Regions from separate parts of the Sphingomonas suaedae genome, predicted to be linked through region 1. Evidence: predicted binding sites of a transcription regulator. Region 1 holds the regulator's gene; the other holds the start of a gene.

The links. Region 1 encodes LexA, which represses DNA repair genes until DNA is damaged. Its sites were predicted from a motif close to GTTCCNCNCTTGTTCT; they were not measured.
Region 2: the regulator LexA is predicted to act here: its motif matches at 3,498-3,513, upstream of FPZ54_RS07995 (S24 family peptidase).

The regions. Positions count from the first base shown of each region.
Region 1 covers NZ_CP042239.1:3,980,754-3,995,265, forward strand. Annotated here, with positions in the region: gene FPZ54_RS18795 (MBL fold metallo-hydrolase) at 1-18, shown strand, start outside; gene FPZ54_RS18800 (dienelactone hydrolase family protein) at 195-1,058, shown strand; gene FPZ54_RS18805 (glutathione S-transferase family protein) at 1,124-1,750, shown strand; gene FPZ54_RS18810 (GFA family protein) at 1,821-2,273, shown strand; gene FPZ54_RS18815 (GFA family protein) at 2,401-2,811, opposite strand; gene lexA (transcriptional repressor LexA) at 2,921-3,589, opposite strand; gene FPZ54_RS18825 (molybdopterin molybdotransferase MoeA) at 3,659-4,843, opposite strand; gene FPZ54_RS18830 (PilZ domain-containing protein) at 4,883-5,770, opposite strand; gene moaC (cyclic pyranopterin monophosphate synthase MoaC) at 5,902-6,390, opposite strand; gene trpC (indole-3-glycerol phosphate synthase TrpC) at 6,387-7,172, opposite strand; partial or broken gene trpD (anthranilate phosphoribosyltransferase) at 7,169-8,166, opposite strand; gene FPZ54_RS18850 (chloride channel protein) at 8,236-9,477, opposite strand; gene FPZ54_RS18855 (anthranilate synthase component II) at 9,547-10,131, opposite strand; gene FPZ54_RS18860 (D-2-hydroxyacid dehydrogenase) at 10,153-11,088, opposite strand; gene cysS (cysteine--tRNA ligase) at 11,085-12,515, opposite strand; gene FPZ54_RS18870 (hypothetical protein) at 12,565-12,792, opposite strand; gene FPZ54_RS18875 (TrmH family RNA methyltransferase) at 12,899-13,702, opposite strand; gene FPZ54_RS18880 (HPr family phosphocarrier protein) at 13,707-13,979, opposite strand; gene FPZ54_RS18885 (PTS sugar transporter subunit IIA) at 13,976-14,383, opposite strand; gene rapZ (RNase adapter RapZ) at 14,408-14,512, opposite strand, start outside.
Region 2 covers NZ_CP042239.1:1,665,362-1,679,873, forward strand. Annotated here, with positions in the region: gene FPZ54_RS07975 (TFIIB-type zinc ribbon-containing protein) at 1-332, opposite strand, end outside; gene FPZ54_RS07980 (SLC13 family permease) at 389-2,161, opposite strand; gene FPZ54_RS07985 (hypothetical protein) at 2,251-2,463, opposite strand; gene FPZ54_RS07990 (hypothetical protein) at 2,640-2,825, shown strand; gene FPZ54_RS07995 (S24 family peptidase) at 2,832-3,452, opposite strand; gene FPZ54_RS08000 (hypothetical protein) at 3,555-3,755, shown strand; gene FPZ54_RS08005 (hypothetical protein) at 3,752-4,066, shown strand; gene FPZ54_RS08010 (hypothetical protein) at 4,071-5,006, opposite strand; gene FPZ54_RS08015 (TIGR04063 family PEP-CTERM/XrtA system glycosyltransferase) at 4,976-6,217, opposite strand; gene FPZ54_RS19805 (hypothetical protein) at 6,390-6,536, shown strand; gene FPZ54_RS08020 (DUF5935 domain-containing protein) at 6,529-7,893, shown strand; gene FPZ54_RS08025 (asparagine synthetase B family protein) at 7,911-9,656, shown strand; gene FPZ54_RS08030 (ComEC/Rec2 family competence protein) at 9,669-11,792, opposite strand; gene gltX (glutamate--tRNA ligase) at 11,956-13,386, shown strand; gene gltA (citrate synthase) at 13,416-14,512, shown strand, end outside.

The DNA of each region.
Region 1 (14,512 bases):
TTTCGCGCGAAGACCTAGTGTTCGGCTTCGCCGAAGCGGCACCGGCCCGCTCCCCCACCCGGCCACCCATCTAGGATACTCTGCTTGGGTGGCCGGGTGGGGGAGCGGGCCGGTGCCGCGCGGTTTCAGTGTAACTGAAACTGACTCTGGGATAGCGTTGCGCCGCCGGGGACGCGATTCTGGAGAGCGACGCGATGTGCGATGATCTGACCAACGCCGATAACGAGAAGTTCCTGAAGGGCGTGACCCGGCGCGAGTTCGGCGCGATGGCCGGCGCGGCCGGGCTTGCCGCCCTGCTGCCCGCGCCCGCCAACGCCAAGGAGGTTAAGGGCCGCGATGTAACGTTCGCGACGCCCCATGGCACCGCAGACGGCTATTTCGCCGCCCCGAGCAGTGGCAAGCATCCGGCGGTTCTGGTGTGGCCCGACGTGATGGGAATTCGCCCCGCCTTCCGCCAGATGGGCGAGCGGCTGGCGCAATCGGGCTATGCGGTGCTGACGGTCAATCCCTTTTACCGGTCGGTGAAGGGTCAGTTTCTCCAGCCGGGCGAAAGCTATGCCGACCCCGCAGTGCGCGCGAAGATCGGGCCATGGCGGGCGCTGCTGACGCCCGAGGCGGTGGTCAGCGACGCGGCGGCCTATATCGGCTGGCTCGATGAACAGGCCGAGGTCGATGTGAAGCGCGGCGTCGGAACCACCGGCTATTGCATGGGCGGCCCGTTCACGATGCGCACCGCGGCGGCGCTGCCCGGCCGGGTGAAGGGCGGGGCGTCCTTCCATGGCGGCGGGCTGGCCACTGACAAGCCGGATAGCCCGCATTTGCTGGTGCCCAAGATGAAGGCACGCTTCCTGGTCGCGGTCGCGGAGAATGACGACAAGCGCAATCCGCAGGAGAAGGAGCTGGTGCGCAAGGCATTCGCCGATGCCGGGCTTCCCGCCGAGATCGAGGTCTATGAGGGCGCGATGCACGGCTGGTGCCCCCCTGACAGCCAGGTGTACAATCAGGTCCAGGCCGAGAAGGCGTGGAACCGGTTGCTGGAGACATTCAAGACGCTGTGATGCGGGGTTGACCCGCGCAGGGCAATCGTTCCTACTCTGTTCCTGCCCGACTCGGAGGGAAGACCATGACGCTCACGCTCTATACCAACCCCATGTCGCGCGGGCGGATCGCCCGCTGGATGCTGGAGGAAAGCGGCGCCGATTATGAAACAGTCGTCGTAGATTGGGCGAACAAATCGCCCGAATTTCTGGCGGTGAACCCGATGGGGAAGGTGCCGACAATCGACCATGACGGGGTCGTCGTCACCGAATGCGCGGCGATCTGCGCCTATCTCGCCGATGCCTTTCCCGCCGCAAGGCTGGCGCCGCCGGTCGAGGCGCGGGGCGCCTATTATCGCTGGCTGTTCTTCGCCGCCGGGCCGCTTGAACAGGCGGTGACGAGCAAGGCGATGGGTTGGGACGCGGGCGCCGACCCGCAGAAACAGGGGATGCTGGGCTTCGGCAATTTCGACCGGACGATCGATACGCTGGAGGCGGCGGTGAAGGCGGCGGGCGACGGCTGGCTGGCGGCGGATCACTTCACCGCGGCGGACCTGTATGTCGGCGCGCATCTCTCCTGGGGAACGCAGTTCGGCACGATTCCCAAGCGCGACGCGTTCGTGGCGTTTGTCGCGCGGGTGCAGGGCCGCGAGGCGGCGCAGCGGGCCAATGCGAAGGACGATGCGCTGATGCCCGCGGCGGAAGCAGGCTGACTCTGGCCCCGCAGACGCGGTAAGTCCCGACTTATCGATCGGCCGGGGGTATCTTGGAATGGCGCGGGCGATGGGGACGGACGAGCGGAGCGGAGCATGTTTGTGCGGTGCCGTTTCCGTTCGTCTGCCGCGCGCGATGTGCGATGTCGGTGTCTGTCACTGCGCGAGTTGCCTGAGGTGGAATAGCGGACCGTGGATGTCGCTCCAGGCTCCCGGAGCGACCGTCAGCGGCGATGCGCTCGTCGTCTATCGGTCGTCCGCCTTTGCCGAGCGCGGCTTTTGCGGACGGTGCGGAACCCACATCTTTCACCGCCCCCAGGACGGACCCGAGATTGCCGTGTCCGCCGGGCTGTTCCAGCATGTGGAACTTCATATCGCGCGCGAGATTTTTTTCGATGCGAAGCCGCCATTCTATCGGTTCGTCGCGGACAGCGAAAAGCGCTCTTCCGCGAGCATGGCCCGGGAATGGCTTCCCCGACTGCTGATCCGACGTATGCGGCGCTGGCTTCGACGCCTCAGGTGAAGCCTGGCCTGTGTGATGCGGATCGGTGCGAAGAAGTCCCGGCGCTATCGTTCGCTGGACCGCTCCGGGCCGGAGGCGTGTAGGTTCCCCGGTGCGGACGCGGTCACAGCGATCGAACAGTCGCGGGCTATGCCCCGCCCGGAAACCGCTCGAACTCCGGAAGGCCGTGCGCATCCTTCATCCAGCCGACGCGATCGGCGACCTGGATATGGGCGGCGGCCGGGACCGCATCGGGATCGTCAAGGGTCGATGCCTGGATATCGACGAGTCCGGGCAGGTTCACGGCATTGCGATAAAACAGGCCGGTGCCGCAGGTCTCACAGAACCAGCGGCGGCCGGTTTCGGACGAGGCATATTCGCGCGGCGTCCCTTGCGTCACGCTCAGCGCATCTTCGGGATACATCGCCCAGCCGACCATCGGGGCACCCGCGCAGCGGCGGCAATCGGTGCAATGGCACAGCGCCTGCCCGCCATGCATCGGCTCGCCCTCGATCTGGTAGCGCACCGCGCCGCAATGGCATCCACCGGTCAGGGTCATCGCTGGTCTCCTAAGGTGTCGCTACGCCCTTCGACAGGCTCAGGGCAAACGGCTGGCGTTGGCCCTTGCCCCCCCACCCCTCCCCCAAAGGGAGGGGCTATCGCTCGCCTCAGTACCGCCGCAGCAGGCCGGCCAGCCGGCCCTGCACGCGCACCTGATCGGGGCGGTAGCGCTGGGGGTCGTAGCTGCGGTTCGCCGGATCGAGGCGGACCATGCTGCCTTCGGTGCGGAAATATTTCAGCGTCGCTTCCATATCCTCGATCAGCGCGACCACGATCTCGCCATCGCGCGCCGTGTCCTGGCGGCGGATCAGCGCATAGTCGCCGTCGAAAATCCCGGCCTCGACCATCGAATCCCCCGCGACTTCCAGCGCATAATGTTCGCCCGAGCCAAGCAGGGCTGCCGGGACGGGGAGCATCGTCGATCCCTCCAGCGCCTCGATCGGCACGCCGGCGGCGATGCGGCCATGGAGCGGGATTTCGACCACATCATTGGCGGGCTGCGGCGCCGGGCGCGGCATTGCGACCACGTTGGACTTGGTAGCGGGCTTCTTCGCATCGCCACGCTCGGGCATCTTGACCACTTCGAGCGCGCGCGCGCGATTGGGCAGGCGGCGCAGAAAGCCGCGCTCCTCCAATGCGGAGATCAGGCGGTGGACGCCGGACTTCGACTTCAGGTCGAGCGCGTCCTTCATCTCCTCGAATGAGGGCGAGACGCCGGTCTCGGCCAGCCGGTCGGCGATGAAGCAGATCAGCTCATGCTGCTTCTTCGTAAGCATAGGACGTCCTCCATCCAGAACAGACATGGAACGTTTACGCCTTGTTCCACGCCCCGTCAAGCGACCGCTTCAGAAAAGATCGAGGATTTCCACCGAGTCGCCCGCGCTGGACGCGGGAACATGTGGAGGACGCACGATCAGGCAGTCGGATGCGGCGAGCGTGCGGAGCATCGAGCTGTCCTGAACCTGTGCCACGTGAACGCGTCCGTCGCGATGAACGGCGCGCAGATGATCGGCCCGCGGGCCACCCGGCGGGAGATCATGACCAAGCGTCGCGCTACGCGTGCGGGGCAGCGGATCGGCGGCGCCTGACAGATGCGCGACCATCGGGAGGACAAAGAGCAGGGCGGTGACATGCGCGGAGACCGGATTGCCGGGCAGGCCGATCACGACGGTGTCGCGCATCCTGCCAGCCATGATCGGTTTGCCCGGCCGCACCGCGACGCGCCAGAAATCAATTTTCGCGCCCGTCGCTTCAAGCGCGGGGCGGACGAGATCGTGATCGCCGACCGACGCCCCGCCGGTTGTGACCAGCAGATCGGCATCGACCGCAGCAAAGGCGGCGGTCAGCGCGTCGATCCGATCGGGCAGGATGCCGAGGTCGATCAGATCGACCGGAAGCGGCGCCAGCATCGCGGCGAGCATCGCGCCGTTGCTTTCGGGAAGCTGGCCGGGGGCGAGCGGGGCGCCGGGCGGGCGCAACTCGTCCCCCGTCGCGGCGATGGCGACCCGGATGCGGCGGTGGACCGGAAGGATGGCATGGCCCGCGATGGCAGCGAGCGCGATGCGCGCGGGGGTGAGGTGTTCGCCGGGCGCGATCAGCGGGTCCCCGTCGCGGAAATCCAGTCCGGCCACGCGGACATGTGCCCCCGCGACAGGCGGTCCTGCGCCGTCGCGCAACAGCCGCGTGCCGTCGCGTCGCGCCTCTTCCTGGATCAGGATCGTATCCGCACCATCGGGCAGGGCGGCGCCGGTGAAGATGCGCGCCGCGTCCCCCGGGCGGATCACTCCTGCAAAGGGGCGCCCCGCCGCGCTTTCGCCGATCAGCCGCCACGGGCCGGGCAGATCGGCGAAGCGGATCGCATAGCCGTCCATCGCCGAAAGCGGCAGTTCGGGCTGGGTGCGCAGCGCCGCGACAGGCTCGGCCGCCCAGCGCCCTGCGGCCTCGCGCAGCGGGACCTGCTCCACCGCGACCGGATCGGCCAGCGCGAACAGGCGTTGTTGCGCTTGCGCGATAGAAATCAGTTCTGCCATCACTTTCCGATTAGCGGCGGTACCGCGTCGGGTCGAGCATCAGCGCGGACGTGCAACCTCGCTCAGCCGCGCCATTTCATGCGGACGCAGGGGCAGGCGGAATTCGGCGACATGGCGTGTCCCGTGGCATTCGATCACCCGGATCGGCCAGCCGCCAATCTCGGGCAGCGACAACCACAGGCCGGAGAGCGGGGCGAATTCGGTATCGCTTTCGAATTCGACCAGCGCGTTGCTGAGGGAGAGGACCTGCGCGTTCCACCAGCTGCTTCCCGACCGGACATGGCTCGCCACCTCCAGCTTGAGCGCATTCTTGACGGCGCCGAGCGGCGAGGGCGACGTGTAGGAATCGCGCGTGGCGGGCGGGCGGCGATCGGCGACCTGACGCAGCCAGGGCATCAGCACCTGCCAGCCAATCTCCTCGAAAAAGGCGATGCCTGCCTGTCCCTGCTCGGTCCAGCGGATTTCACCCTGAATCGGGCGCAGTCCGTCCAGCGTCAGTTCAACCGCCTCGCCGACATGCAGCTGCGTGCGCGTCTCGACGCCCAGCCCGGCGGGGGAGAGGTTGCGCGTCCAGGCAAAATCCACCTGCCCGGCGTGACGGATACACAGCCGCTGGCGCAATTCGATCCGCGGCATCTGGCGGCGCTCGGCGGGCAGGGCGGCGAGGCAGCGGGCAAGCGCTCCCACCACATCCATCGGCGCGTCGAAGCGAAATGCGAGGGCGGCGGGATCATCGCCGACGATCGCGCCTTCCACCGCGAGCCCGAACGGCAATTCGATCGTGGCCCGATCGCCATGCGCCACCGGACCGTTCACCGACAGCATCGCGCCTTCGGAGGTCAGGCGGTGGACGAAGCAATCGCGTTCCCCCGCTTCGCCACCGATAAGCCGGGCGCGCGATGACTCCTCGGGCTTGCCAACGGGCACGGAATCGAGCCCGCCCGAGAGCGAGAAAATGGTTGAACGTGCCGAAACCGACATAATGCCCCACAACTGAACGGGACAGGATTGCGCCCCGTGCAATCAAGATTCGCTAAGCGATTGAGGTGGACAGGAAATTAACCCTCGCCCTCGGGCTTATCCGCGTGCCAGTCGCCGGACTTGCCCCCGCGCTTCTCGATCAGGCGGATGCCGCCGATCTCCATGCTCCGGTCGATCGCCTTGGCCATGTCATAGACAGTGAGCAAGGCAACGGACACGGCGGTGAGTGCCTCCATCTCCACCCCGGTCCGGCCGGTCAGCGCGACGGTGGCAGTGGCGGTAACGCCGCTCTCATCCGGCACAAGGTCGAGCGTCACCTTGGTCAGCGCGAGCGGGTGGCAGAGCGGGATCAGGTCGCTGGTCTTCTTCGCGGCCATGATCCCCGCGATCCGCGCGGTGGCGAGCACGTCGCCTTTCTTCACCAGCCCGTCACGGATCGCGGCGGCGGCCTCCATCGACATTGCGATGCGGCCCGTGGCGACGGCTTCACGCTGCGTCTCCACCTTGCCTCCGACATCGACCATGCGCGCCGCACCGGCTTCGTCGATATGGGTGAGGTCGCTCACCCCACCATCGCCCGGGTCGCCGCTTCGATATCCGCTTGGCGCATCAGCGCTTCGCCGATCAGGAAGCAGCGGACGCCGCGTTCGGCCATCGCATCGAGATCCTCGCGACTGGTGAGGCCGCTCTCGGCGACAAAGGTGCAGCCCTGCGGCGCGCGGCCGACCAGCTCGTAGGTGCGATCGAACGAGACGCTGAAATCCTTGAGGTTGCGGTTGTTGACGCCGATCAAGCGCGACTGGAGCGCCAGCGCCCGTTCCATTTCGGCTTCGTCATGCACCTCGACCAGCACATCCATGTCCAGGCCGATCGCCGCATCCTCGATCTCCGCCATCTGCGCATCTTCCAGCGCGGCGACGATGATTAGGATCGCGTCGGCCCCGATCGCGCGCGATTCCAGCACCTGCCAGGGATCGACCATGAAATCCTTGCGAATCACCGGGAGAGTAACCGCGGCGCGCGCGGCGACGAGATAGGATTCATGGCCCTGGAAATAGGTCAGGTCGGTCAGCACCGACAGGCACGCGGCGCCCCCGGCCTGATAGTCGCGGGCATGGGAAACGGGATTGAAATCGGTTCGGATCAGCCCGCGCGACGGGGACGCCTTCTTGACCTCGGCGATCAGGCCGTAGCCGCTCGCCGCCTTGGCATCCAGCGCGGCGCGGAAGCCGCGCGGCGGAGTCTGCGCCATCGCCAGCGCCTGAACGTCGCTCAGCGAATTGGCGGCCTTGCGCGCGGCGACCTCGTCGCGCTTGGTTTCCAGGATCGTGTCCAGCATCGTGCTCATGCCGCAGCGATCCAGCAGTCGAGCAGCGTCTTGGCAAGCCCCTTTTCGATCACTTCGGCGGCTTCCTCGGCGCCTTCGCGCAAATCGGCGGTCTCGCCTGCGACGACCAAGGCGGCAGCGGCGTTAAGCAGCACGGCGTCGCGATAGGCCCCGTGCTCGCCATCGAGGAGGCGGCGCAGCGCCGCTGCATTCTCGCGCGCCTCGCCCCCACGCAGCGCGGTGAGGGGATGAGCCTGCAATCCGGCATCGGCGGGGGTGATGCGCGCGGGCAGGCTGACATCGCCGATGCTCACGATTCTGCTCGCTCCCTCGGGCGACAATTCGTCCAGTCCTTCCTCGCCCGCAACGATCGCCGCGCCCTTGATGCCGAGCTGCTGCAGCGCCTCGGCATAGACCGGGGCGTAGTCGGGCCGGGCGATGCCGATCAGCTGGCGCTGCACCCCCGCCGGATTGGCGAGCGGACCCATCAGGTTGAAGATCGTCCGCCGCCCGATGCGTTTGCGGATCGGGGCGACGCGCGCCCATCGCCGGATGGTGCCTGGCGGCGAAGAGAAAGGCGATGCCGAGATCGCCCAGATGTGCCTCGGCATTCGCGGCGGCGCGGTCGAGGTCGAGGCCGAGCGCTTCGAGCGTATCGGCTGCGCCCGATCTGGAGGAGGCGGCGCGATTGCCATGTTTGGCAACCGGCACGCCCGCCGCCGCGACGACGATCGCGACCGCGGTGGACACGTTGAGCGTATGGTGTCCGTCGCCGCCAGTGCCGCAGACATCGATCGCATTGGCGGGGGCGCTGACGGGGATTACCCGTGCCCGCATCGCCCGTGCCGGCCTCGGCGATCTCGATGCTCGTCTCGCCGCGATCGGACAGCGCGATCAGGAAGGCCTCGATCTCTTCCTCGGCTGCGCTGCCGTCAAGGATATCGGCGAACGCCTGTGCTGCGGATTCGCGCGCAAGCGGGGTGGCGGGGTCGGGGAGGAGGCTGAAGCTGGTCACCGCGCCTCTATTCCGGGGCCGGGCCGGGGAGTCGAGCAAATCCTGCTACCCCGCCGCCAAGCGTGACGCTCACGCCTTGGCTGTGGCCCCGCCCGCGAACCGCTCCGCCAGGGCGTGGTAGAGCCGTTCCTTGCACACCAGCTGCGCCGCAAAATCGGCGATCAGCGCGGTGGCGAGCAGCGGCATCATCAGCCCCCGGCTGGCCGTCGTCTCGGAAATGATGATGACCGCGGTAAGCGGCGCGCGGACCACGCCGGTGAAATAGGCGACCATGCCGAGCAGCACGATCGCGCCGGGCGGATAGCTCGGGAACACGCTGCGCAGCATGTCGCCGATCCCGGCGCCGACCGATAGCGAGGGCGCGAAGATGCCGCCGGGCAGACCGGAAACTGCGGTGGCGAGCGTCGTCACGAACTTGGCGGCGCCAAACCAGAGCGGGACGTCGTCGCCCGCGATCACCGCATTGGCGGTTTCATACCCGGTGCCCCAGGTCAGCCCGCTGACGACGCCGACCAGTGCGACCAACATGCCGCATACGGTCGCCAGCACCACTGGCCGCGCGCGAAGCGTTGCGAACGGGCGCCACAGCGTCGTCCCGGCCCCCAGCATCAGCCGCGCGAACAGCCCGCCCATGATCCCGCCGAACACGCCTGCGACCGGTGCGGCGACCAGCGCCTGGCTGATGTGCAGCGTCTGCCGCATCACGCCGAAATAGACATAGTCCCCCGCAATGCCGAGACTCACCATGCCTGCGATCAGCACCGCCGCCATCACCAGCAGGGTCATCCGCTGCTCATAGGCGGCGGCGAGTTCCTCGATCGCGAAGGCGACCCCGGCCAGCGGCGTGTTGAACGCCGCCGCGACCCCCGCCGCGCCACCCGCGATGAACACCGATGCGCGCAGCGGTATGCCCATCAGGCGATGCGCATAGCCCATGATGCTCGCCGCGATCTGGACCGTCGGCCCCTCGCGTCCGACCGATGCGCCGAAGGTCAGCGTGCCGATGGTCAGGAAGAATTTGACGATGGCAGTACGCGCCGAGACGAGGCCGCGCATCCCGCGCTCGGGATCGCGCGCGGCGGCGATCACCTGCGGAATGCCCGATCCGCGCGCGAGCGGCGCGAAGCGGCTGGTCGCCCAGGCAAAGCCCGCGAAGCCCGCGGGGGTGATCAGCAGCGGGATCCACCATGCCGTCTGCACCATCGCGTGGAACAGGTTCGCCGCCGCATCCGCAAGGCTGGCGAAGAGCAGGGCGACCAGCCCGATCAGGATCGCGCCGCCCAGAATGGCGATGCGCCGCCGCCAGATCATGTCCCGATCGCCATAGCGGCGGGCGAGGACGTTGAGTCTCCGAAGTAATCGGGGCGCGCGCCGCATCCCTCAGGCGGGAACCGCGGCGTCGATGCCGGCGATCTTCAGGAAATTCGCCAGCATCGCGTGGCCGTGTTCGGTGGCGATGCTCTCGGGGTGGAACTGGACCGAGTGAATCGGCAGCTCGCGGTGGCGGAAGGCCATGACGCTGCCATCTTCTGCGGTCGCGTTGACCAGCAAAGCGTCGGGAATGTCGGTGACGATCAGCGAATGGTATCGGGTAGCGGTGAAGGGGCTGGGCAGCCCTTCGAACAGGCCGGTGCCGTCATGGCTGACCGGGCTGGTCTTGCCGTGCATCAGCCCGCCGCGCACGACCTTTCCGCCGAAATGCTGGCCGATCGACTGGTGGCCCAGGCACACGCCGAGCAAAGGCTTGCCCGCATCGGCACAGGCGGCGACGAGATCGAGGCTGATTCCCGCCTCGTTCGGGGTGCAGGGACCGGGGGAGAGCAGGAAGGCCTGTGCGTTGCTGGCGATTGCCTCCTGCGCGGTCAGGGCGTCGTTGCGAACGACCTTCACCTCTGCGCCCAGCTCCATCAGGTAATGGACGAGGTTCCAGGTGAAGCTGTCGTAATTGTCGATGACGAGGATCATGATGCGGCGGGCTTAGCCGGGTCAGTACCCTGCGTCGAGATCGACGACATTCTTCATCGGCGCGCCCGCCACGAACGCCCTCGCATTCTCCAGGAACAGTGAAGCGGCGCGCATGAACATCTTCGTCTGCGAGCGGCCGGAGAGGTGCATCGAGTGGATGACATTGGGCGCGGTCCAGAGCGGGTGATCGGCGGGGAGCGGTTCGGGCGTCACCACGTCGAGGAAGGCGCCGGCGATGCGGCGCTGTTCCAGCGCTTCGATGAGCGCGGGCTGGTCGACCATGTCGCCGCGCGCGATGTTGACCAGCCAGGCGCCGGGCTTCATCGCTGCCAGTTCATCCGCGCCGATCATCGCTGCGGTGGCGTCGGTCGACGGGGCGGCGAGAATGATCCAGTCAAAGTCGCCGAGTCGCGCGCGCCACTGATCGGGGGTCAGCGTGGCGCTGCGGCCGGAGCGGGTGACGCCGGTCACCGCGACCCCGAACGCCGCCAGCCGATCGCCGACCATCCGCCCGATCGTGCCATAGCCGATCACCAGCGCGCGGGTTTCGAACAGCTCGACCTTGCCTGGCGCATCGCCCGGCCATTCGCGGCGGTCGGCCATGCGGACGACCTGGTCGAACCGCTTGGCGGCGGCGAGCATTCCCATCACCGCATATTCGGCGACCGCGATGGCGTTGATGCCGGTGCCGTTGGTCAGGATCGTGCCACGCTCGCGCAGCAGCGCCGTGTCGAAACCGTCGATCCCGGCATAGATGGTCGAGAGCCATTTGAGCCGCGTTCCCGCCGCCGCGATCTCCCCGGTCCAGCCGGGGCGCTGCATATCGACCCAGCCGATATCGGCATCGGCGATCAGCGCCATTGCCTCCTCGCGGCTCGCGAACCAATGCGGCTCGATCCCATCGGGCAGGCCGGATTCGATCAGCGGGCGGGCCAGCGCGGGGAGAACGGCCTTCAAAGTTCGACCTTCCAGTCCCATCCCAGCGGGTCGCCGTCCATCACCTCGACGCCCGCGCCGAGCAGCTCGTCGCGGATCGCGTCGGATCGGGCGAAATCCTTTGCAGCGCGCGCTTCCTTGCGTTGCGCGAGGCGGGTTTCGATCTCTGCCTCTGTCACCATCGCGTCGCTGGGCCGGACGCGCAGGTCGGCGCGCGAAAGGTGGAGCAGGTCCAGCCCCAGCACTTCATCGAACTGGGCGAGCGTCATCAGCCGCGCTTCCTGCCCTAGCTTCTTGTCGGCCAGCAATTCTTCCAGCAACGGTAGTGCCCGGGGGGTGTTGAGGTCGTCCGACACCGCCGTATCGAGGCGTTCGAGATAGGTTCCGGCATCGCCGCCGCCCTTGCCGTCCGCCGCCCGAAACTTTTCGGCGGCAAGGACGAGACGACGCAGGCGAACCAGCGCAGCGACCAGGTTCTCGCCGCTGAATTCTAGCTCGGACCGGTAGTGCGCCGACAGGCACATCAGGCGATAGGCGAGGGGGTGGACGCCCTTCGCCACCAATGCGTCGAGCGTGGCGATCCCGCCCTTCGACTTCGACATCTTGCCGCCGCGATCGACCAGGAAATTATTGTGCATCCAGATCTTCGCGCCGGAATCGCCGCAGCGGCAATGCGCCTGGTTCTGCGCGATCTCGTTGACGTGATGGATTTCGCGATGGTCGATCCCGCCGGTGTGGATGTCGAAGGGCAGGCCGAGCAGCTCGGCGCTCATCACCGAACATTCGAGGTGCCAGCCCGGCGCGCCGCGGCCCCAGGGCGAATCCCACTCCATCTGGCGGCTCTCGCCCGGCGGGGTGGTGCGCCAGATCGCGAAATCCTGCGGGTGGCGCTTGCCCTCGACGTTCTCGATCCGGCCTTCTCCGGCATCGTCCTGCCCGCCCGACAGCTTTCCGTAATCCGGCACGGTCGAGCTGTCGAAATACAGGCCGCTGTCGAGCTGGTAGCAGTTCGCTTCGGCAAAGCCCTTGGCGAAGTCGATCATCTTCTCGACGTAATCGGTGGCCAGCGGCATGTGATCGGGCGTGCGGATGTTAAGGTCGCGCAGGTTGCGGCGAAACACATCGGCATAATGGCGGGAGATGTCCCACGCGCTCATCCCGCGCTTCTTCGCAGCCGCTTCCATCTTGTCCTCGCCTTCATCCGCGTCCGACGTCAGATGGCCGACATCGGTGATGTTGAGGACGTGAGTAAGGCGGTGTCCCTTCCACCGCAGCACGCGGCTGAGCGTGTCGGTAAAGACATAGGCGCGCAGATTGCCGAGATGCGGGTCGCTATAGACGGTCGGCCCGCACGAATAGACGCGCACGCCCCTCGCGGGGTCGATCGGCACGAACGGTTCGAGCGTGCGGGTGAGCGAATTATAGAAAGTGAGCGGGGCCGATGTCATGGCCCCGCCATAGCGCGGCGGTGACGGGGGTCAAAGCGCCTGCCGCCCGTTACGCCGCGAGCGGCTTGGCTTTCTCGCTGACCCGGAACGATCCGGCGCCAAAGCTGCCGCCATTGTTGATCGGCAGCGCCGTGGCGCAAAAGGCGCATTCGGCCGTCATTCGCCCGATCGACCAGTGCGACTGGCCGCATCCGGGGCAGACATTCTGTTCGCCCGGGCGAAAGGCAATGCGATAGCCGCTATTGGCCGCGGTGAAGGGGGTCGTGTCGTAAAACATCGTTTCGTCTCCAGACTTGACCGGTTCGACGCTCGGAATCCGGATTTGGTTCCGGACTCGGCACGAAGCGGTTTGCCCGTGTTGCGATTGTGCAACGGTCGGGCGGTCAGTCCAACGGACGGATTCGGTCGAGCACGGTATAGGCCATCACGGCGGTCGCGACGGCGGCGTTGAGGCTGTCGGCCTTGCCCAGCATCGGAATTTTGACGCGCAGATCGCACGCCTGCGCATAGGCGGGGGGCAGCCCCTGCGCCTCGTTTCCGGTCAGCAGGAACACAGGCGCGGCGAAATCGGGCGCGCGATAATCGACCGCGCCTTCCAGCGCCAGGCCGACCAACTGCCCGGGGCCGCCGCGCAGCCAGTCATGAAATTCCTCCCACGGCGCGCGGGCGATCGGAATCGTGAACAGCGCCCCCATGCTGGCGCGTACCGCCTCGACGCTGAACGGATCGACGCACTTGTCGATCAGGATCAATCCGCCGGCGCCGACCGCATCGGCGGTGCGCAATATGGTGCCGAGATTGCCTGGATCGCGCAGCCGCTCCGCGACGAGCCAGATCGGCGCTGCGGTGCGATCGATGCGGGCGAGATCGGTGGGCAGTTCGGCATAGACACCTACCACCGCGCCCGGATTGTCCTTGCCCGACAATTTGGAGAGGATGTCGCTGTCGGTCTGGATCACCTCGCCGCCTGCGACCTCCGTCGCGGCGATCAGTTGCTGTGCCAGCGGGTGCGTGTCATGCCCCTTGGCGAAGAACAGATAGGCGGGCAGATGCCCCGCCTCGCGCGCCTCGGTCAGGATGCGCAGCCCCTCGGCCAGAAACAGCCCCTCGTCGCGGCGATGCTTCTTGTCGCGTAAGGATCGGACCCGCTTGACCAGCGGATTGGAAAAGGCGGTTATTTCGCGCACCGACTCAATCCTCGCCGAAGCGATCCTCGACCAGTTCGACCAGCTTGAGCACCGCGTTCTCGGCGCCGTCGCCCGCCGCGCTGATCGTGATCGTATCGCCCATCGCGGCGCCCAGCATCATCAGCCCCATGATCGATGTGCCGGTGACGCAATTGCCGTCTTTCTCGACCGTCAGCTCGACCGGCTGGGTCGAGGCGAGGGTGACGAACTTGGCGCTGGCACGCGCGTGCAGCCCGCGGCGGTTACCGATCAGGACGGTCCGGCTGACGCGGCTCAAGCGGCAGCCTCGCCCAGCACTTCGGATGCGACGGTGATGTATTTGCGCCCCGCCTCGCGCGCAGCGGCGACCGCCTCGGTCACCTTCATCGTCTTGCGCGCCCCGCCCAGGCGAATCAGCATCGGCAGGTTGATGCCCGCAATCACCTCGACCTTGCCCGCTTCCATCAGCGAGATGGCGAGGTTCGACGGCGTTCCGCCGAACAGGTCGGTCAGCACGATGACGCCGCGGCCGCCATCGACCGCGATGATCGCCTTGGCGATGTCGGCGCGGCGGCCCTCCATATCGTCATCGGGGCCGATCGCGATCGTGGCGATCCGCTCCTGCCGTCCGACGACATGCTCCATCGCGACGACGAACTCCTCCGCGAGCCGCCCGTGCGTCACGAGTACCAGTCCAATCATGTCTTTACGCTTGTCCCATGCGGTTCATCTTGCACCTGGCGGGCCTTCTAGCGAGTCCTGCGGCGCGGTCTGCAAGTCACGATGCGTCACCGTGGGCGAAAATCCTGCCGCGTGCAACCGGGCAGCGAC
Region 2 (14,512 bases), 1.8 Mb from region 1:
AACTCTTCGAGAAAGCTCTTCTTGCGCTTGTGCTTGTAGTAGCGCGGGTCGTGGCTCTGATGGCCATAGCCGCGGTCATAGCCCTGCTGCGAATATCCGCCCTGCTGCCACGGCCCACCCTGAGGCGGCTGCGGCGGCATGGGCGGCTGCGGAGCGGCTGGCGCCTCCGCCATCCCGCTGCGCTCGATGATCTTGTCCAACTCGCCGCGATCGAGCCAGATGCCCCGGCATTGCGGGCAATAGTCGATCTCGATCCCCTGCCGGTCGCTCATATGAAGGCCGACCTTGCACACGGGGCACAGCATTCCGGCAACGGCTTCGGGGGTACGCATACGCTCTCCTTGCATGGTCTCGGTCAGGAATTAGGAATGCGGGCGGCGGCCCGCAACTAGGCCACCGGCCAGAACCACAGGATCAGCGGCGGCCCGACGATCAGCACGATCAAGGACAGCGGCGCACCCAGCCGCGCATAATCGCTGAACCGATAGCCACCCGGCCCCATCACCAGCGTGTTGCACTGATGCCCGATCGGGGTGAGGAAGTCGCAGCCCGCGCCGACTGCCGTCGCCATCAGGAACGCCTCCGGCCGCAGCCCCAGATCGCCAGCAAAGGTGGCGGCGATCGGCGCCATCACCAGCACGGTGGCGGCATTGTTGAGGAACGGCGTCACCGCCATCGCCGCCGCCATGATCAGCGCCACCGCGCCCCAGGGCGGCAATGTCGCGGCGGTCACCGACAGCCATTGTCCGATAATCTCGGTCACCCCGGTCGATCGCAGCGTATCGCTGACCGGGATCAGCGCGCCGAGCATGATCAGGATCGGCCATTCGACATGGTCATAGGCATCGCGGATCGGCAACGCTCCGAACAGCACCACCGCCGCCGCTGCCGCGAAGAACGCGATCGTCACCGGCACCGCCCCGGTCGCGGTCGCCGCCATCGCCACCGCCAGTACTGCGATCGGCAACAGCCCCTTGCGCACGCTGCCCAGCCGCAATTCCCGCTCCGCCAGCGGAAGCGCGCCCAGCGCGTTCAGCGTCTGGGGAAGGATGCCGAGCGGCCCCTGCAGCACCACCACATCCCCCGCGCGGAAGACGACATTGGGCATACGCCGGACGATGCGTTCGCCCTGGCGCGACACCGCGATCAGGTTGATGCCATAGCGCTGGCGCAGCATCAGCGATCCTGCGGTCCCGCCGACCAGCGGCGATCCGGCGGACACCACCGCCTCGATCACCCCGATCTCCTCACCCTCCGGGCTTTCCGGCGCCTCGCTCGTCCCGACAAAGTCCAGCTTGTCGCGCGCAATCGCCCGCTCCAGGCTGTCGGGATTGCCGCCCAGGATCAGGATGTCACCTTCGTTCAGCACCGTATCGGCAAGCGGCGTCGCGCGCACCCCGTCGCGCAGGAACATGGTGATCGCCACCTCATGCTCGTGCCGCTCGATGAACTCCGCCACCGTCTGGCCATTGGGGACGGATTGCTCGACGATCTTCGCCTCGGTCGCATAGTCGTGGACGTCGAGCGCCTCGCCCATCGTCGGCGCTGCGCGGCGATCTGCGGGCAGCAGGCGATAGCCGAAAAACAGGAACACCAGCCCGACCAGCGTCAGTCCGATCCCGACCGGCGCATAGTCGAACATGCGAAACGGCTCGCCGGTCATCTCCTCGCGCACCCGGCTGACGATGATGTTGGGCGAGGTGCCGATCAGGGTGATGAGTCCCCCGAGCAGCGAGGCGAACGCCATCGGCATCAGGAACACGCTGGGCGAGCTGTCGGATTTTTTCGCCATCTGGAATGCGGCAGGCATCATCATCGCCAGCGCGCCGATATTCTTGACCAGTGCCGACCCGAACCCGACGCTGGCGGAGAGCAACAGCAGTTGCGAACGCACCCGCGTCACCCGCTTTTGCAACAGGCGCATCAGCCGCTCAATCACGCCCGAGCGCTGCACCGCGCCCGACAGCACCAGTGCCGATCCGACGATAATGACGATGTCGTCCGAAAAGCCCGTAAAGGCATCCTCCGGCGCGACGATGCCCGTCGCGACCGCCGCGAGCAGCGCCATCACCGCGACGACGTCATAGCGAAACCGCCCCCACAGAAAGAGGCCCATCATCCCGATCAACACCGTGACCGACAGAATCTGCGGTAATGTCATGCGCGCGCCATCCGCGCTAAACGCCGCCGAAGCCAGTGGTTTCCGTCAGCGGGAAATGCGCGAAAATATTGCCTCGCGGGGCATGTCCGTCAGTGAACGGTGCCGACCGCGCGGTTGACGCTCATCAGCACGATCAGCCGCTCGATCTGGCGCCAGCGACAGAAGTTGATGTGATTGCCCAGGTCGCGAAACCTGTCTGCCCGCGCTGCCGCTTCCAGCCCCGCATCGTCTCCGAAGGCGCGGATCAGATCCGCAGCATCGAACACATGGGCGCGGTCAGCAAGATAGGGGATCGGCGACATGGGGGCTCCTGCGAAAGGTTCGCGCGCCTGCACGCATCGCGCGTGCCAGCGCGCGGGAAGCCGGGGTTTCCGGGCATCTCGACGGTAAATCGCTGGAAACCATGCGCTTTCGGCCGTGCCGCACGTACCGCAACGGGACGGTGGCGTCCCGGCCCGGGACGTGGCATGGCGCCCGCATGAGCCGCTCATCGAAACCCGCCCCGATCGCCGGCGGCGCCCTTCTCGCTCTCAGCCTGATCGTCGGCACGGTGATCGGCGTCCGCCAGGGCCAGCCTTCGCTTGGGTTCGTCTATGGCCTGGGCGCAGGGATCGGCCTTGTCCTCCTGGTCGCGCTGGTCGACCGGCTGCGCGGCAGCCGCTAGGCGCTGTCAAACCAGCGCGCGGTGCAACCACACCACCCGGCCCACCACCTCGATCGTCCGCGCCGCCACGATCTCGCACCCATAGTCGGGATTGTCGCTGACCAGCTCGACCTCGCTTCCCAGCATTCGCAGGCGCTTGACCGCGAGCATCCCGTCGCGACGAAACACATGGATTGCCGGGCGCGGCCCGGGCGTGCGGCGCGCACCGTCGACCAGGATCTCGTCGCCATCGCATAGGGTCGGTTCCATCGACTCGCCCTCGACCCGGATGGTCGAGGCCATGTCGGGCCGCACCCCCAGCCGCCGCAGCAATGCAGGGTCGAGCAGCAACGGGCTGCGCCGCTCGCTCTCCACCACGCGCCCGCGCCCCGCCGCCGCCCCGGCATCGACGCGCGCCACCGCGACCAGCCCCTCCGCCACCGGCCCGCCCAGCGCCGCGTCACTCACCCCCAGATAGCGCGCCAGCCGCCTCCGGTCCCCCTCCGCCAGCAGCCGCGGGCTACCCCGCGTCACATATTGCTGGAGATAGGCGGCATTGCGCCCGATCAGGCGTGAGAGCGCCGCGAGTGATTCTCCGCGCGCCTCCGCCGCCGCTGCCAATGCGCGTCGCTGATCCGCCGATTCCATGGCCGAACCATAGTCGCAGGATTTTTCCTAGACAAGTTGGAAATGAGAACATTTACTGAACATATGAGTCGGGGAAGGCCCCGACAGGACGAGGGAAGGGCGATGGCGATTCTGGGAAAAGTGGAACGGTTTCTGCGGCGGCACGATATGCCGCAGACCAAATTCGGCAGGCTCGCGGTCAATGATCCGCGGCTGGTGGGCGACCTGCGAAGAGGGCGCGAGCTGCGCGAGGATACGCTCAAACGGGTCGAGGCATTCCTGTCCAGGCCTCCGGTTTCGCATGGACGGGGGGCCGCGCAATGAGCCACGGACCCGACGTCGGCGTACTGCTCGAACGCGCGCTTCTCCATAAGGCCGCAGCGGCTGGAGTCGATCTGGCTATCGTCGAGGCAAGCTGGACCCGCTGGGCAAGCGCCACCTTCACCGGCGCGCGGCACGATCTCGCGCTGGCGGCCAGCTCCTCGCACACGCTCGATGCATGGCTTGCGGGACTGCCCGAAGCCGAATTCGCGTTGCGCGGCCATCTCGTCGCCGATCTCGCGGTCGATTCGCGCATGCGGGTCGGCGAGAGGCTGGAGCTACGGATCGGGGTGCTGACGGTGGAAGAAGGCTAGGAAATCAGGCCCGCATCGCCATGCGGCGCAGTTGCGACAGCGTATCCTCAAGTCCATGTGTCGGTTCGGGTGCGGGCGCCGGGACAGGCTCGGGTACCGGACCACGGGTCGCCAACCCTCGCTCCAGCCGCTCCAGCAGCGCATGGACGCTCGCCTCGGTGCGCGGATCGGCGATCGCCGCTTCATCGACCGCAGGTGCCCCCATCGGCGCGGGACGCACCGCCGGGGTCAGCTCGAACGTCTCGAACCGCTCGCTCTCGTCATAGATCGGCGTGCGGGTCGGGCGTCGACGCAGCGGGCGCACCGGCGGCGGCGGCGCCATCGGCACCGGCGGAATCGCGGAGGGGTCGAAGGCGGAAAGCGGCAGGTTGAGATTGTCGGGCAGATGCTGAACCTCGGGAGGCTCGGCATGAACCGGGCGCCCCTCGCTCGGCGGCCCCATCGCGATCACCGGTTCCTCCGGCACCGCCTCTTCGGTAAACGCCTCATCGGCCAGTTCGAGGACGTCGTCATTCTGCGCGACCGGCTCGGGGCGCCCCGCCTTGCGGCGCGACGGCACCTCCAGGTCGCTGGCGCGCAGCGGCACGCGCGGGCGCGCGTCGGGATGCGCGTCGGCGCGGCGCACCACCGGACGGCGCTCGCCATCCTCATCCAGCGTCACCGCGCGCGAATCGGTCCAGGCAAGCAGCGCCGACAGCGCGAACCACGCCAGCAGCGAGATCAGCCCGCCCGCGAACAGCCCGATACAGATGCGCGCGGTCAGCCCCAAAGGCGGCTCGGCCGCGGGCACGAACGCCGCGATCCCGCTCGCCAGCACCATCTCTTCCAGCACCGGGCCCGGGATCAACAGGCTTGCCGCCGCGACAAGCGCCCCCGCTCCGCCCGCAACGGCAAGCGCGAGATTGGGGGTCAGACGGTGGACGATGCTGTACGCGACCATGAATCTTCCGAAATGCGGGCGTCGATCAGTTTTTGGTAAACAGGTTCGTACCGGGAAATGTTTGACGACCAGTTACGCTCGGCCTCGACAAAGGCGCGTCCCCGTGCGCGCTGCGCGTCCCATGTGCTGCGATCCGCGAACACGGCCGCCACGGCATCGGCCAGCGCCGCCGGGTCGTCGGGCGGGAACAGGGTGCCGGTATCGCCATGGCGGATCAGCTCGCGATGCCCGCCGACATCGGACGCCGCCACCAGCCGCTGCTGCGCCATCGCCTCGATCGGCTTCAACGGCGTCACCAGATCGGTGAGCCGCATATGCTTGCGCGGATAGACCAGCAGGTCGATCAGCGAATAATAGCGTTCCACCTGGTGATGCGGCACGCGACCGACGAAATGGATCGCATGGGCCGCGCTCGACGCCGCCGCCTGCGCACGCAACGCCTCCTCCATCGGTCCGCCGCCGACCATCACCAGCCGCGCCTTTGGCCGTCGCGCCAGCAAAGCCGGCATCGCCGCGATCAGATCGTCCAGCCCCTCATAATCGTAAAAACTGCCGATGAACCCGATCGTGTCCGCCCCATCCAGCCCCAGCTGCGCCGCCAGTGCTTCGTCGCGCGGTGCCGGATCGCCGAACAGATGCAGGTCGACGCCATTGGGGGAGACCATGATCTTCCCCGCATCGATCCCGCGCGCGATCAGGTCGCGCTTCAGGCCCTCGCAGATCACCGCGACCGCATCGACGCGCTTCGCCGCCCAGGTCTCCAGCGCCCGGATCGCGCGATATTTGACCGATCCCTCGGTCCCCGTCCCATTGCCGACCGCCGCATCCTCCCAGAATGCGCGGATTTCGTAGAGCAACGGAATGCCGTGCTTCTTCGCCGCGCGCATCGCCGCCAGCGGGTCGATCACCGGCGAATGCGCGTGGAGGATGTCCGGCCGAAAGCGCTGCACGACCGAATCGATCCGACGCGCGAACGCCGCGATCTCCGCCAGCTCGCCCAGCACAGGGGGCAGGCGGCGCATCTGTCTGGTGCGGTGGAAATCGATCCCGTCGAGCGTCTCGAACGGCGAATCGCCGGTATGGTAGCGCGGCCCCGTGACGCCTGCGACGGTCCAGCCGCGCTCCATCTGCGCCTTGAGGATCGCGCGCGTGCGAAAGGTGTAACCGCTGTGCAACGGCAGCGAATGGTCAAGGACGTGCAGGATCCGCATGGCGTCCCTCTGCCACGCGATCACTTAACGGCCCGTCAACCGGAAGCGGCTAAGCCTGTTTGCGGCACCGGCCCGCTCCCCCACCCGGCCACCCAACGACAGTGTATCCTGTGGGTGGCCGGGTGGGGGAGCGGGCCGGTGCCGTAACTCAACAGGAGCGCGCCTCCCTACGATGATCGACACGCTGGTTCTCGCGCTCACCCACGGGCTGCTGCTCGTCGTCGCCTGGCGTCTGGTCAACAGCCCGGCGGTCGATGACGACAGCCTGGACGGCAAGCCGCCGCCGCCCAAGCGCGGCTGGAAACGCCCCGGTGCGTGATCTCGCCTTCATCGCATTCCTGGGAGCCATCTTCGCGCTCGGCCTGCGCCGGCCGTTCCTGTTCGTGCTCGCCTATGTCTATATCGACATCGTCTCGCCCCAGCGGATGAGCTATTTCCTGCTCAACGCCTTTCCGATTTCGGCAATGGCGGTGGCGTTTGCGGTGCTGTCCTGGGCGGCGATGGACGACAAGCGCGACACCCGCGTCGCGCCGCGTCAGGGGCTGATGCTCGCTTTGCTCGGCTGGTGCTATTACACCACGCTCAACGCCGATTTCCCGATCGACGCCGCGTATAAATGGGACTGGGTGTGGAAGGCATTGGCCTTTGCGATCTTCCTCCCCCTCACCCTGCGCACAAGGCTGCGGATCGAGGCATTGCTGCTGTTCATGCTGCTCTCCGTCTCCACGATCATCATTGCGGGCGGGGTCAAGACCGCGCTGGGCGGCGGCGGCTATGGCCAGCTCAAGCTGATCGTCGACAATAATAGCGGCCTGTTCGAGGGCAGCATCATCTCCGCCGTTGCGATCTGCCTGATCCCGCTGATCCTGTGGTTCACGAAGTACGGTACGATCTTCCCGCCCGACTGGCGGGTAAAGACCTTCGGCTATGCCCTGATCTTCGCCTGCCTGCTGATGCCGGTGGGGACGCAGGCGCGCACGGGCCTGGTCTGCGCGGGCCTGCTCGCCGTGCTGATGCTGCGCGACGTCAAGCGGCGCATCCTCTACATCGCAGGCGCAGGATTCCTCGCGGTCGCTTCGATCCCCTTCCTCCCCGCCAGTTTCACCGAACGGATGGGGACGATCTCCAGCTATCAGGCCGACGCCTCCGCCTCGACCCGGATCGAGGTGTGGAAATGGACCTGGGACTATGTGAAAACGCACCCGATGGGCGGCGGATTTGAAGCCTATCGCCAGAACGAGATCAAGTACGACAAGGTCGAGATCGTCGGCGAAGGCGCGAGCCGCACCGTCGTCCGCACGCCCGAAATCGACAAGTCGCGCGCCTATCACTCCGCCTTTTTCGAAATGCTGGGCGAACAGGGCTGGCCCGGCTTCATCCTGTGGCTGATGATCCATTTGGGCGGCATTTTGCGCATGGAGGTGCTGCGCCGTCGCTACCGCAATGTCCCCCCGGAACAGGCATGGATCGCGCCGCTCGCGACCGCGCTTCAGCATGGGCACATCATCTATCTGTTCGGATCGCTGTTCGTCGGCATCGCGCTCAACCCCTTCGTCTATATGCTGGTTGGCGCGCAGATCGGCCTGGACACCTATCTCGCGCGCAAGCGTGCCGAAGAGGGGCTGCAGCCGATGCGCAAGAAACGCGACACTTCGCCCGCGCCAGCGGCGGCATGATCGGTTAGGAACCGCCCATGGCCAGCCTGTTCCTTGTCCGTAACGATGAGCCGCGCTTTGCTGACTCCGCGCTGCGCGAGGCGCGCGCCGTGCTTGCGGGCCAGGGGTTTCCGGCGCCCCAGGAAGTCGCGCTGCCCGGCTGGACCCTTCTCCACACGGGCCACATCATCGCGGGGCCGCAGACTTTGCTGTGTCAGGGCGACGATCTCGTCGCGCTCGCCGGGACGCTGGTCGCCGACGGCAAGCTCGGCCCCGACGCGCTCGCCGCGCTGCTCGCGATGGACCCGCTCGCGCTCAACTGGGATCGGCTGGGTGGCCAGTTCGTCGCACTGGTCCGGCGCGGCGGCCGCAACTTCCTGTTCGGCGATTATTTCGCCGCGTTCCAGCTGTTCCACGACACGCAGGACCGCGTCTTCGCCACCACCTTCCTCGCCGCGGCACAAGCGCTGCCCCGCCTCGGCTTCGATGCCCAGGGGGTGTATGAACTCGTCTTCAACGTCATGCCCACCGGCGATGATACGGTGTTCGAACAGCTCAAGACGCTTTCGCCGCATGTCGTCGCCGAACTGACCCCGACCGGGGTGGTCCGCCACACGGTCGCCAAGCCGCTGCCCGATACGCCAAGCGACCTGCCGCTTCCCGAACGGATCGCCCGCCACCGCGATCGGCTGCTCGCCATCGTCGGCGCGCATGTCGATGCGCTGGGCGGCAATGTCCGCGCGCCGCTTTCGGGCGGTCTCGATTCGCGTCTCGTCCTCGCCGCGCTCCGCGACCGTGGCTGCGCCCCCCACGTCTATGTCTATGGCGTGCCGGGTGATGAGGATGTGGTGATCGCCCACGCCATCGGCGCCGCGCTGGGCTTCCCGGTCGAATGGCTGGACAAGGAGGACGGCAGCGTCCCGCCCGACGCCTTCCCCGAGCTGGTGAACCGCAACTACCACCAATATGACGGGCTGCCGACCTTCGGAAATCTCTTCGACAACGGCACCAACGGCGCGGCCCAGCTGGCACGCCATGCCGATGGCGCGCTCGCGGTTTCAGGCGGATGCGGCGAGATCTACCGCAACTTTTTCTACCTGCCGAACCGGCGCTACAGCGCACACGACATCGCCCGCACCTTCTTCGCGCGCTTCACGCCCGCAGACGCCACCGACCGGTTCGATCCCGGCGCCTTTCTGAACGCCATCGCGGCCAAGATCGGCGCCGCGCTCGAGCCGCCCGCCGCCACGGGCCGCCTGCCCCGCAACCGGATCGAGCAAATCTACCCCCGCATCCGCTGTCGCGCCCTGTTCGGCCGCGAAATCAGCCTGGAGGCGCGGTTCAGCCCCTATCTCATGCCCTTCCTCGACCACCGCGTGGTGGCGGAGGCGATGACGCTGCCATTGCCGCTCAAATATGCCGGGCGGTTCGAGGCGGAGCTGCTCAACGCCATCGACCCGATCCTCGCCGCCCAGCCCTCCGCCTATGGCCATGACTTTGCCGGGCCGCCCAATCTCGCCCATCGCCGCACCGAATGGCTGACCCGCATCCGCCCGGTCTGGCTGCGCCACCACAGCTACGCACTACGTCGCCGCCTCGGCCCGATGGGCGACGAACACGGCGGCGCGATGGGCGCCGACTATATGGCCCGCGTGATCGATCTGGACTTCCCGGCGATGCGCGCCTTTTTCAATCCGGAGGCGATCACCGACAGCGCGGTGTGGCGCCGGGTCGCCAACCTCGAATATCTCGCCGCCCGGCTGGGGTCGCGGGTCAGCCGCTAAGCCACCCTTTCCTTACGGTCGTGGTGACATCACCGTCTCGGGCTTCAGCCATGGATGCCGCGCCCCCGGCGCGCGTACGGTTTCCACATGCGGCTCCGGTCCAAAGGTTATCGCCACCCCGCCGGTCTGGCGCAGCAGCGCGCGGTCGAGCTTTAGCCAGCGCGGGGTGCAGCCCCGGGGCAGCCAGCGATCCGCGATGAAAATATCCACCGACGCACACAAATCCACCATCTCGCGCCACGGCACCCGATAGCCGCTCCGCGTCGCCGCGATCCGCCATGTCCGTCCTCCGCGCTCCACCGTCACCACGCACAGGTCCGCGCTGCATCGCGCGTCGCGCTGGTCGGCCAGTGCGGGGAGCGCGGCATCGACCCCACCATTCTCTGCCAGCGTGTCCCGGACATAATCCCCCGCCCGGTCGCGCAGCAGCGCCATCTCGCCGCCTGGCATCCGCAGCGCGAGATGCTTGCCGTCACCGGTCACCAGCAGATCCGGCATCGGCGTCGCCAACGCCCAAACCGCCCCCGCCGCCACCGGCAGCAGCCCGGCCACCCGCACCCGTGTCCGCCACAGTGTGATCCACAGCCCGCCAGCGACCATCAGCGCATAGGCCCCGCCCGGCATGGCAGGCAGCATCGCCAGCGCGCCGGGCGCATTGGCGACGCTGTGCGCGATCCACAACAGCAGATGCAACCCCTGTTCCGCCACCCACCAGAAGGGCGCGCCCAGCCCGGCCAGGTCGAAGAACAGCCCCGCCGCCTCGAACGGCATCACCACAAAGGTGGTCAGCGGGATCGCGACGATGTTCGCCAACGCGCCGTAAATCCCCGACTTGTGAAAATGATAGAGCGCGATCGGCGTCAGCGCGATCTCGACCACCAGCCCGGTCAGCAGCAGCGAGCCGATACCGCGCCCGACTCGCATCCCCCAGCCCTCCTCGCGCCGCTCGAACCAGCCGCGCACCCGCGCGCTCTCGAACAGCGCGACGATCGCGGTTACCGCGGCGAAACTCATCTGGAAGCTCGGCCCCATCAGCGCCTCGGGCCAGAGCAGCAGCACGACCAGCGCGCCGAACGCGACCAGCCGCAGCGTGATCGCCTGCCGCCCCAGCATCATCGCCGCCAGCACCATCAGCGCCGCGATGCACGACCGCACCGTCGGCACCTCCGCCCCGGTCAGCAGCGTATAGCCGATCGCCACCATACCCGCCGCGCCCGCCGCGATCACCGGCAGCGGCCAGCGCAGCGCCAGTGTCGGACTGAGCGCCAGCAGCCGCAGCACCAGCAACATCGTCGCCCCGACCACCGCCGTCACATGCAGCCCGCTGACCGACAACAGATGCGCCAGCCCCGACCGGCGCAGCGCCTCGGCATCCTCCTCGCTGATCGCCCCCCGGTCGCCGGTCACGAGCGCTGCGGCGATCCCGCCCGCGCTCCCCCCGATCTGGCTCTGGACATGCGCCGTCAGCCGCGCGCGCAGCCCGCTATCGGGTCGCCCCGGCACCACCACCGCGACCCGCGCGAATCCCCGCCCCGTCGCGCCCAGCCCCTCGAACCAAGCCACCCGGTCGAATGCATAGGCCCCCGGCACGGCTGCCGGCGCTGGCGGCATCAGCCGCGCCCGCAGCCGCACCCGCGCGCCGGGCGTCAGCCCATCCGGCATATCCTTCACCGCCAGATTGACCCGCACCGTCGGCGGCAGCCGGGTCGCCGCGTCGGTGGCGATGCGCAGCCGTACCAGCTCGCGCGCGGGCAGCGGTTCGATCCGCTCGACCGTCCCCGCCACCTGCACCACCGCCGGTCGCGCCAGCACCGGCGCCGCCACGCGCTCGGCCCGCCACCACACCAGCGCGCAGCCCAGCGCCACCAGCACCGCGCCCCAGGCCAGCGCCCGTGCCGCCCGCCCGCCGCGCCCCACCGCAAGCGCAGCCGCCCCGACCGCCAGCGATCCCAGGATCACCGCCCCCCATCGCGCCGCATCGGGCAGCACGAACCACGCCGCGATCCCCATGCCCAGCATCACCGGCACCCACAGGAACAACTGCCCGCGCTCGGCCTCCAGCCAGCGTTCCGCCGCCGCTCCGGCGCGCGCGCCGGGCGGGTCCGGCATCGCCCGCGCCGCCCCCGGCGCGCTCATGGCTCGGCTCCCCATCGTCGCCGAACCTGCGGGAGGATCGCGGTTCAGGCAAGCTGCGCCAACATCCCCCGATCCGCTGCGGTTTGAAGCCGCTCAAACTGCGTGCTACGGGCGCCCCGGGCCGGTTCGGCCCGGTCTATCACATGTCGGAGGTCGCGCGGTTTTGAGCGCAGTTACTGAGCCCGTTTCGGGCACGAATATCGTCACGCGCTTCGCGCCTTCGCCGACGGGATTCCTGCATATCGGCGGCGCGCGCACCGCGCTGTTCAACTGGCTGTTCGCGCGCCATCATGGCGGCAAGTTCCTGCTGCGGATCGAGGACACCGATCGCGCCCGTTCGACGCAGCCCGCCATCGCCGCGATCCTTGACGGGATGCGCTGGCTCGGCCTCGATTGGGATGGCGAGGAAGTCTATCAGTTCGCGCGCGCCGATCGCCACGCGGCGGTCGCGCACCAGATGCTCGATTCGGGCCATGCCTATCGCTGCTGGATGAGCCAGGAGGAAATCGCCGCGCAGCGCGAGGAGGCACAGGCGGCGAAAAGGCCCTATCGCATCCGCAGCCCCTGGCGCGACCGCAGCGATGGCCCGCTCGACCAGCCGCACGTCGTGCGCATCCGCGCCGAGCGTGAAGGCGCGACCACGATCCGCGACCTCGTCCAGGGCGAAGTGACGGTGCAGAATGCCGAGCTGGACGACATGGTCCTGCTGCGCTCGGACGGCACGCCGACCTATATGCTCGCGGTGGTGGTCGATGATCACGACATGGGCGTCACGCATGTCATCCGCGGCGACGATCACCTCAACAACGCCTTCCGCCAGTTGACCATCATCCGCGCGATGAACTGGCCCGAGCCGACCTATGCCCATATCCCGCTGATCCACGGCGCGGACGGGGCAAAGCTGTCGAAACGCCACGGCGCGCTCGGCGTCAATGACTACCGCGACGAACTCGGCGTGCTGCCCGAAGCGCTGTTCAACCACCTGCTCCGCCTCGGCTGGGGCCATGGCGATGCGGAGATCATCAGCCGCGAGCAGGCCGTCGAATGGTTCACGCTCGACGGCGTCGGCAAGTCGCCCTCACGCTTCGACCTCAAGAAGCTCGACAGCCTCAACGGCCATTATATCCGCGCCGCCGACGATGCCCGACTCGCCGATCTGGCGGCGCGCTTCCTGCCGTTCGAGGCGAGCGCGGAGCAGCGCGATCTTCTGCAGCGCAGCATGTATGCGCTCAAGCCGCGCGCGGCCAATCTCATCGAAATTGCCCAGGGCGCGGCCTTTTTGTTTCGCACCCGCCCGCTGGAAATGGACGCAGATGCACAAGCTCTGCTAGAGGGCGGCGCGCGAGCGCTTCTCGCCAGCCTGCACGATGCGCTTGACGCGGTGGCGAACTGGAATACGGAAGCGCTCGAAACCGCAGTACGCGAGGTCGCGGAGTCGGCGGGCGTGAAGCTGGGGGCGGTGGCACAACCGCTTCGCGCAGCGCTCACCGGCAAACGCACCTCGCCGGGCATTTTCGACGTCCTCGTCCTGCTTGGGCGCGACGAAAGCCTTGGACGCATTGCGGATCAGATGACGGCCTCCCCGGGCGAATGACACGGACGGCTGAAGGAAAGGAAGTGACGATGACCGACTCCACTCTCAAACTGGGCGACAAGGATTATCCGGTTCGAAAGGGGAGCGTGGGTCCCGAGGTCGTCGATATCCGCAAATTCTATGCCCAGTCGGGCATGTTCACCTACGATCCCGGCTTCACTTCGACCGCCAGCTGCGAAAGCGGGCTGACCTATATCGATGGCGATGCGGGGGTGCTGCTGCATCGCGGTTACCCGATCGACCAGCTTGCCGAACAGTCGAGCTTCATGGAAGTCGCCTATCTGCTGCTCAACCATGAGCTGCCGAGCAAGGACGAACTCGACAAGTTCAGCTACACCATCAGCCGCCACACGATGCTGCACGAGCAGCTGGCGCAATTCTATCGCGGCTTCCGCCGCGACGCGCACCCGATGGCGATCATGTGCGGCGTGGTCGGCGCGCTCTCGGCCTTTTATCACGACTCGACCGACATCACCGATCCGCAGCAGCGGATGATCGCCAGCCACCGGCTGATCGCCAAGATGCCGACGATCGCGGCGATGGCGTACAAGTACAGCGTCGGCCAGCCGTTCCTCTATCCGGACAACTCGCTGTCCTACACCGGCAATTTCCTGCGCATGACCTTTGGCGTGCCTGCCGAGGAGTATGTCGTCGACCCGGTGGTCGAGGCGGCGATGGACAAGATTTTCATCCTCCACGCCGATCACGAACAGAATGCATCGACTTCGACCGTACGTCTCGCGGGTTCGTCGGGCGCCAATCCCTTCGCCTGCATCGCGGCGGGCATCGCCTGCCTCTGGGGTCCGGCGCATGGCGGCGCGAACGAGGCCGCGCTCAACATGCTGCGCGAGATCGGCCGTCCCGAGCGGATTCCCGAATATATCGCCCGCGCCAAGAACAAGGACGATCCCTTCCGCCTGATGGGCTTCGGCCACCGCGTGTACAAGAATTTCGACCCGCGCGCGAAGGTGCTGTCCAAGGCCGCGAGCGACGTGCTCGACAGCCTGGGGATCAACGATCCGGTGCTCGACACGGCGCGCGAGCTGGAGCGGATCGCGCTCAGCGACCCGTATTTCATCGACAAGAAGCTCTACCCGAATGTCGATTTCTATTCGGGCGTGATCCT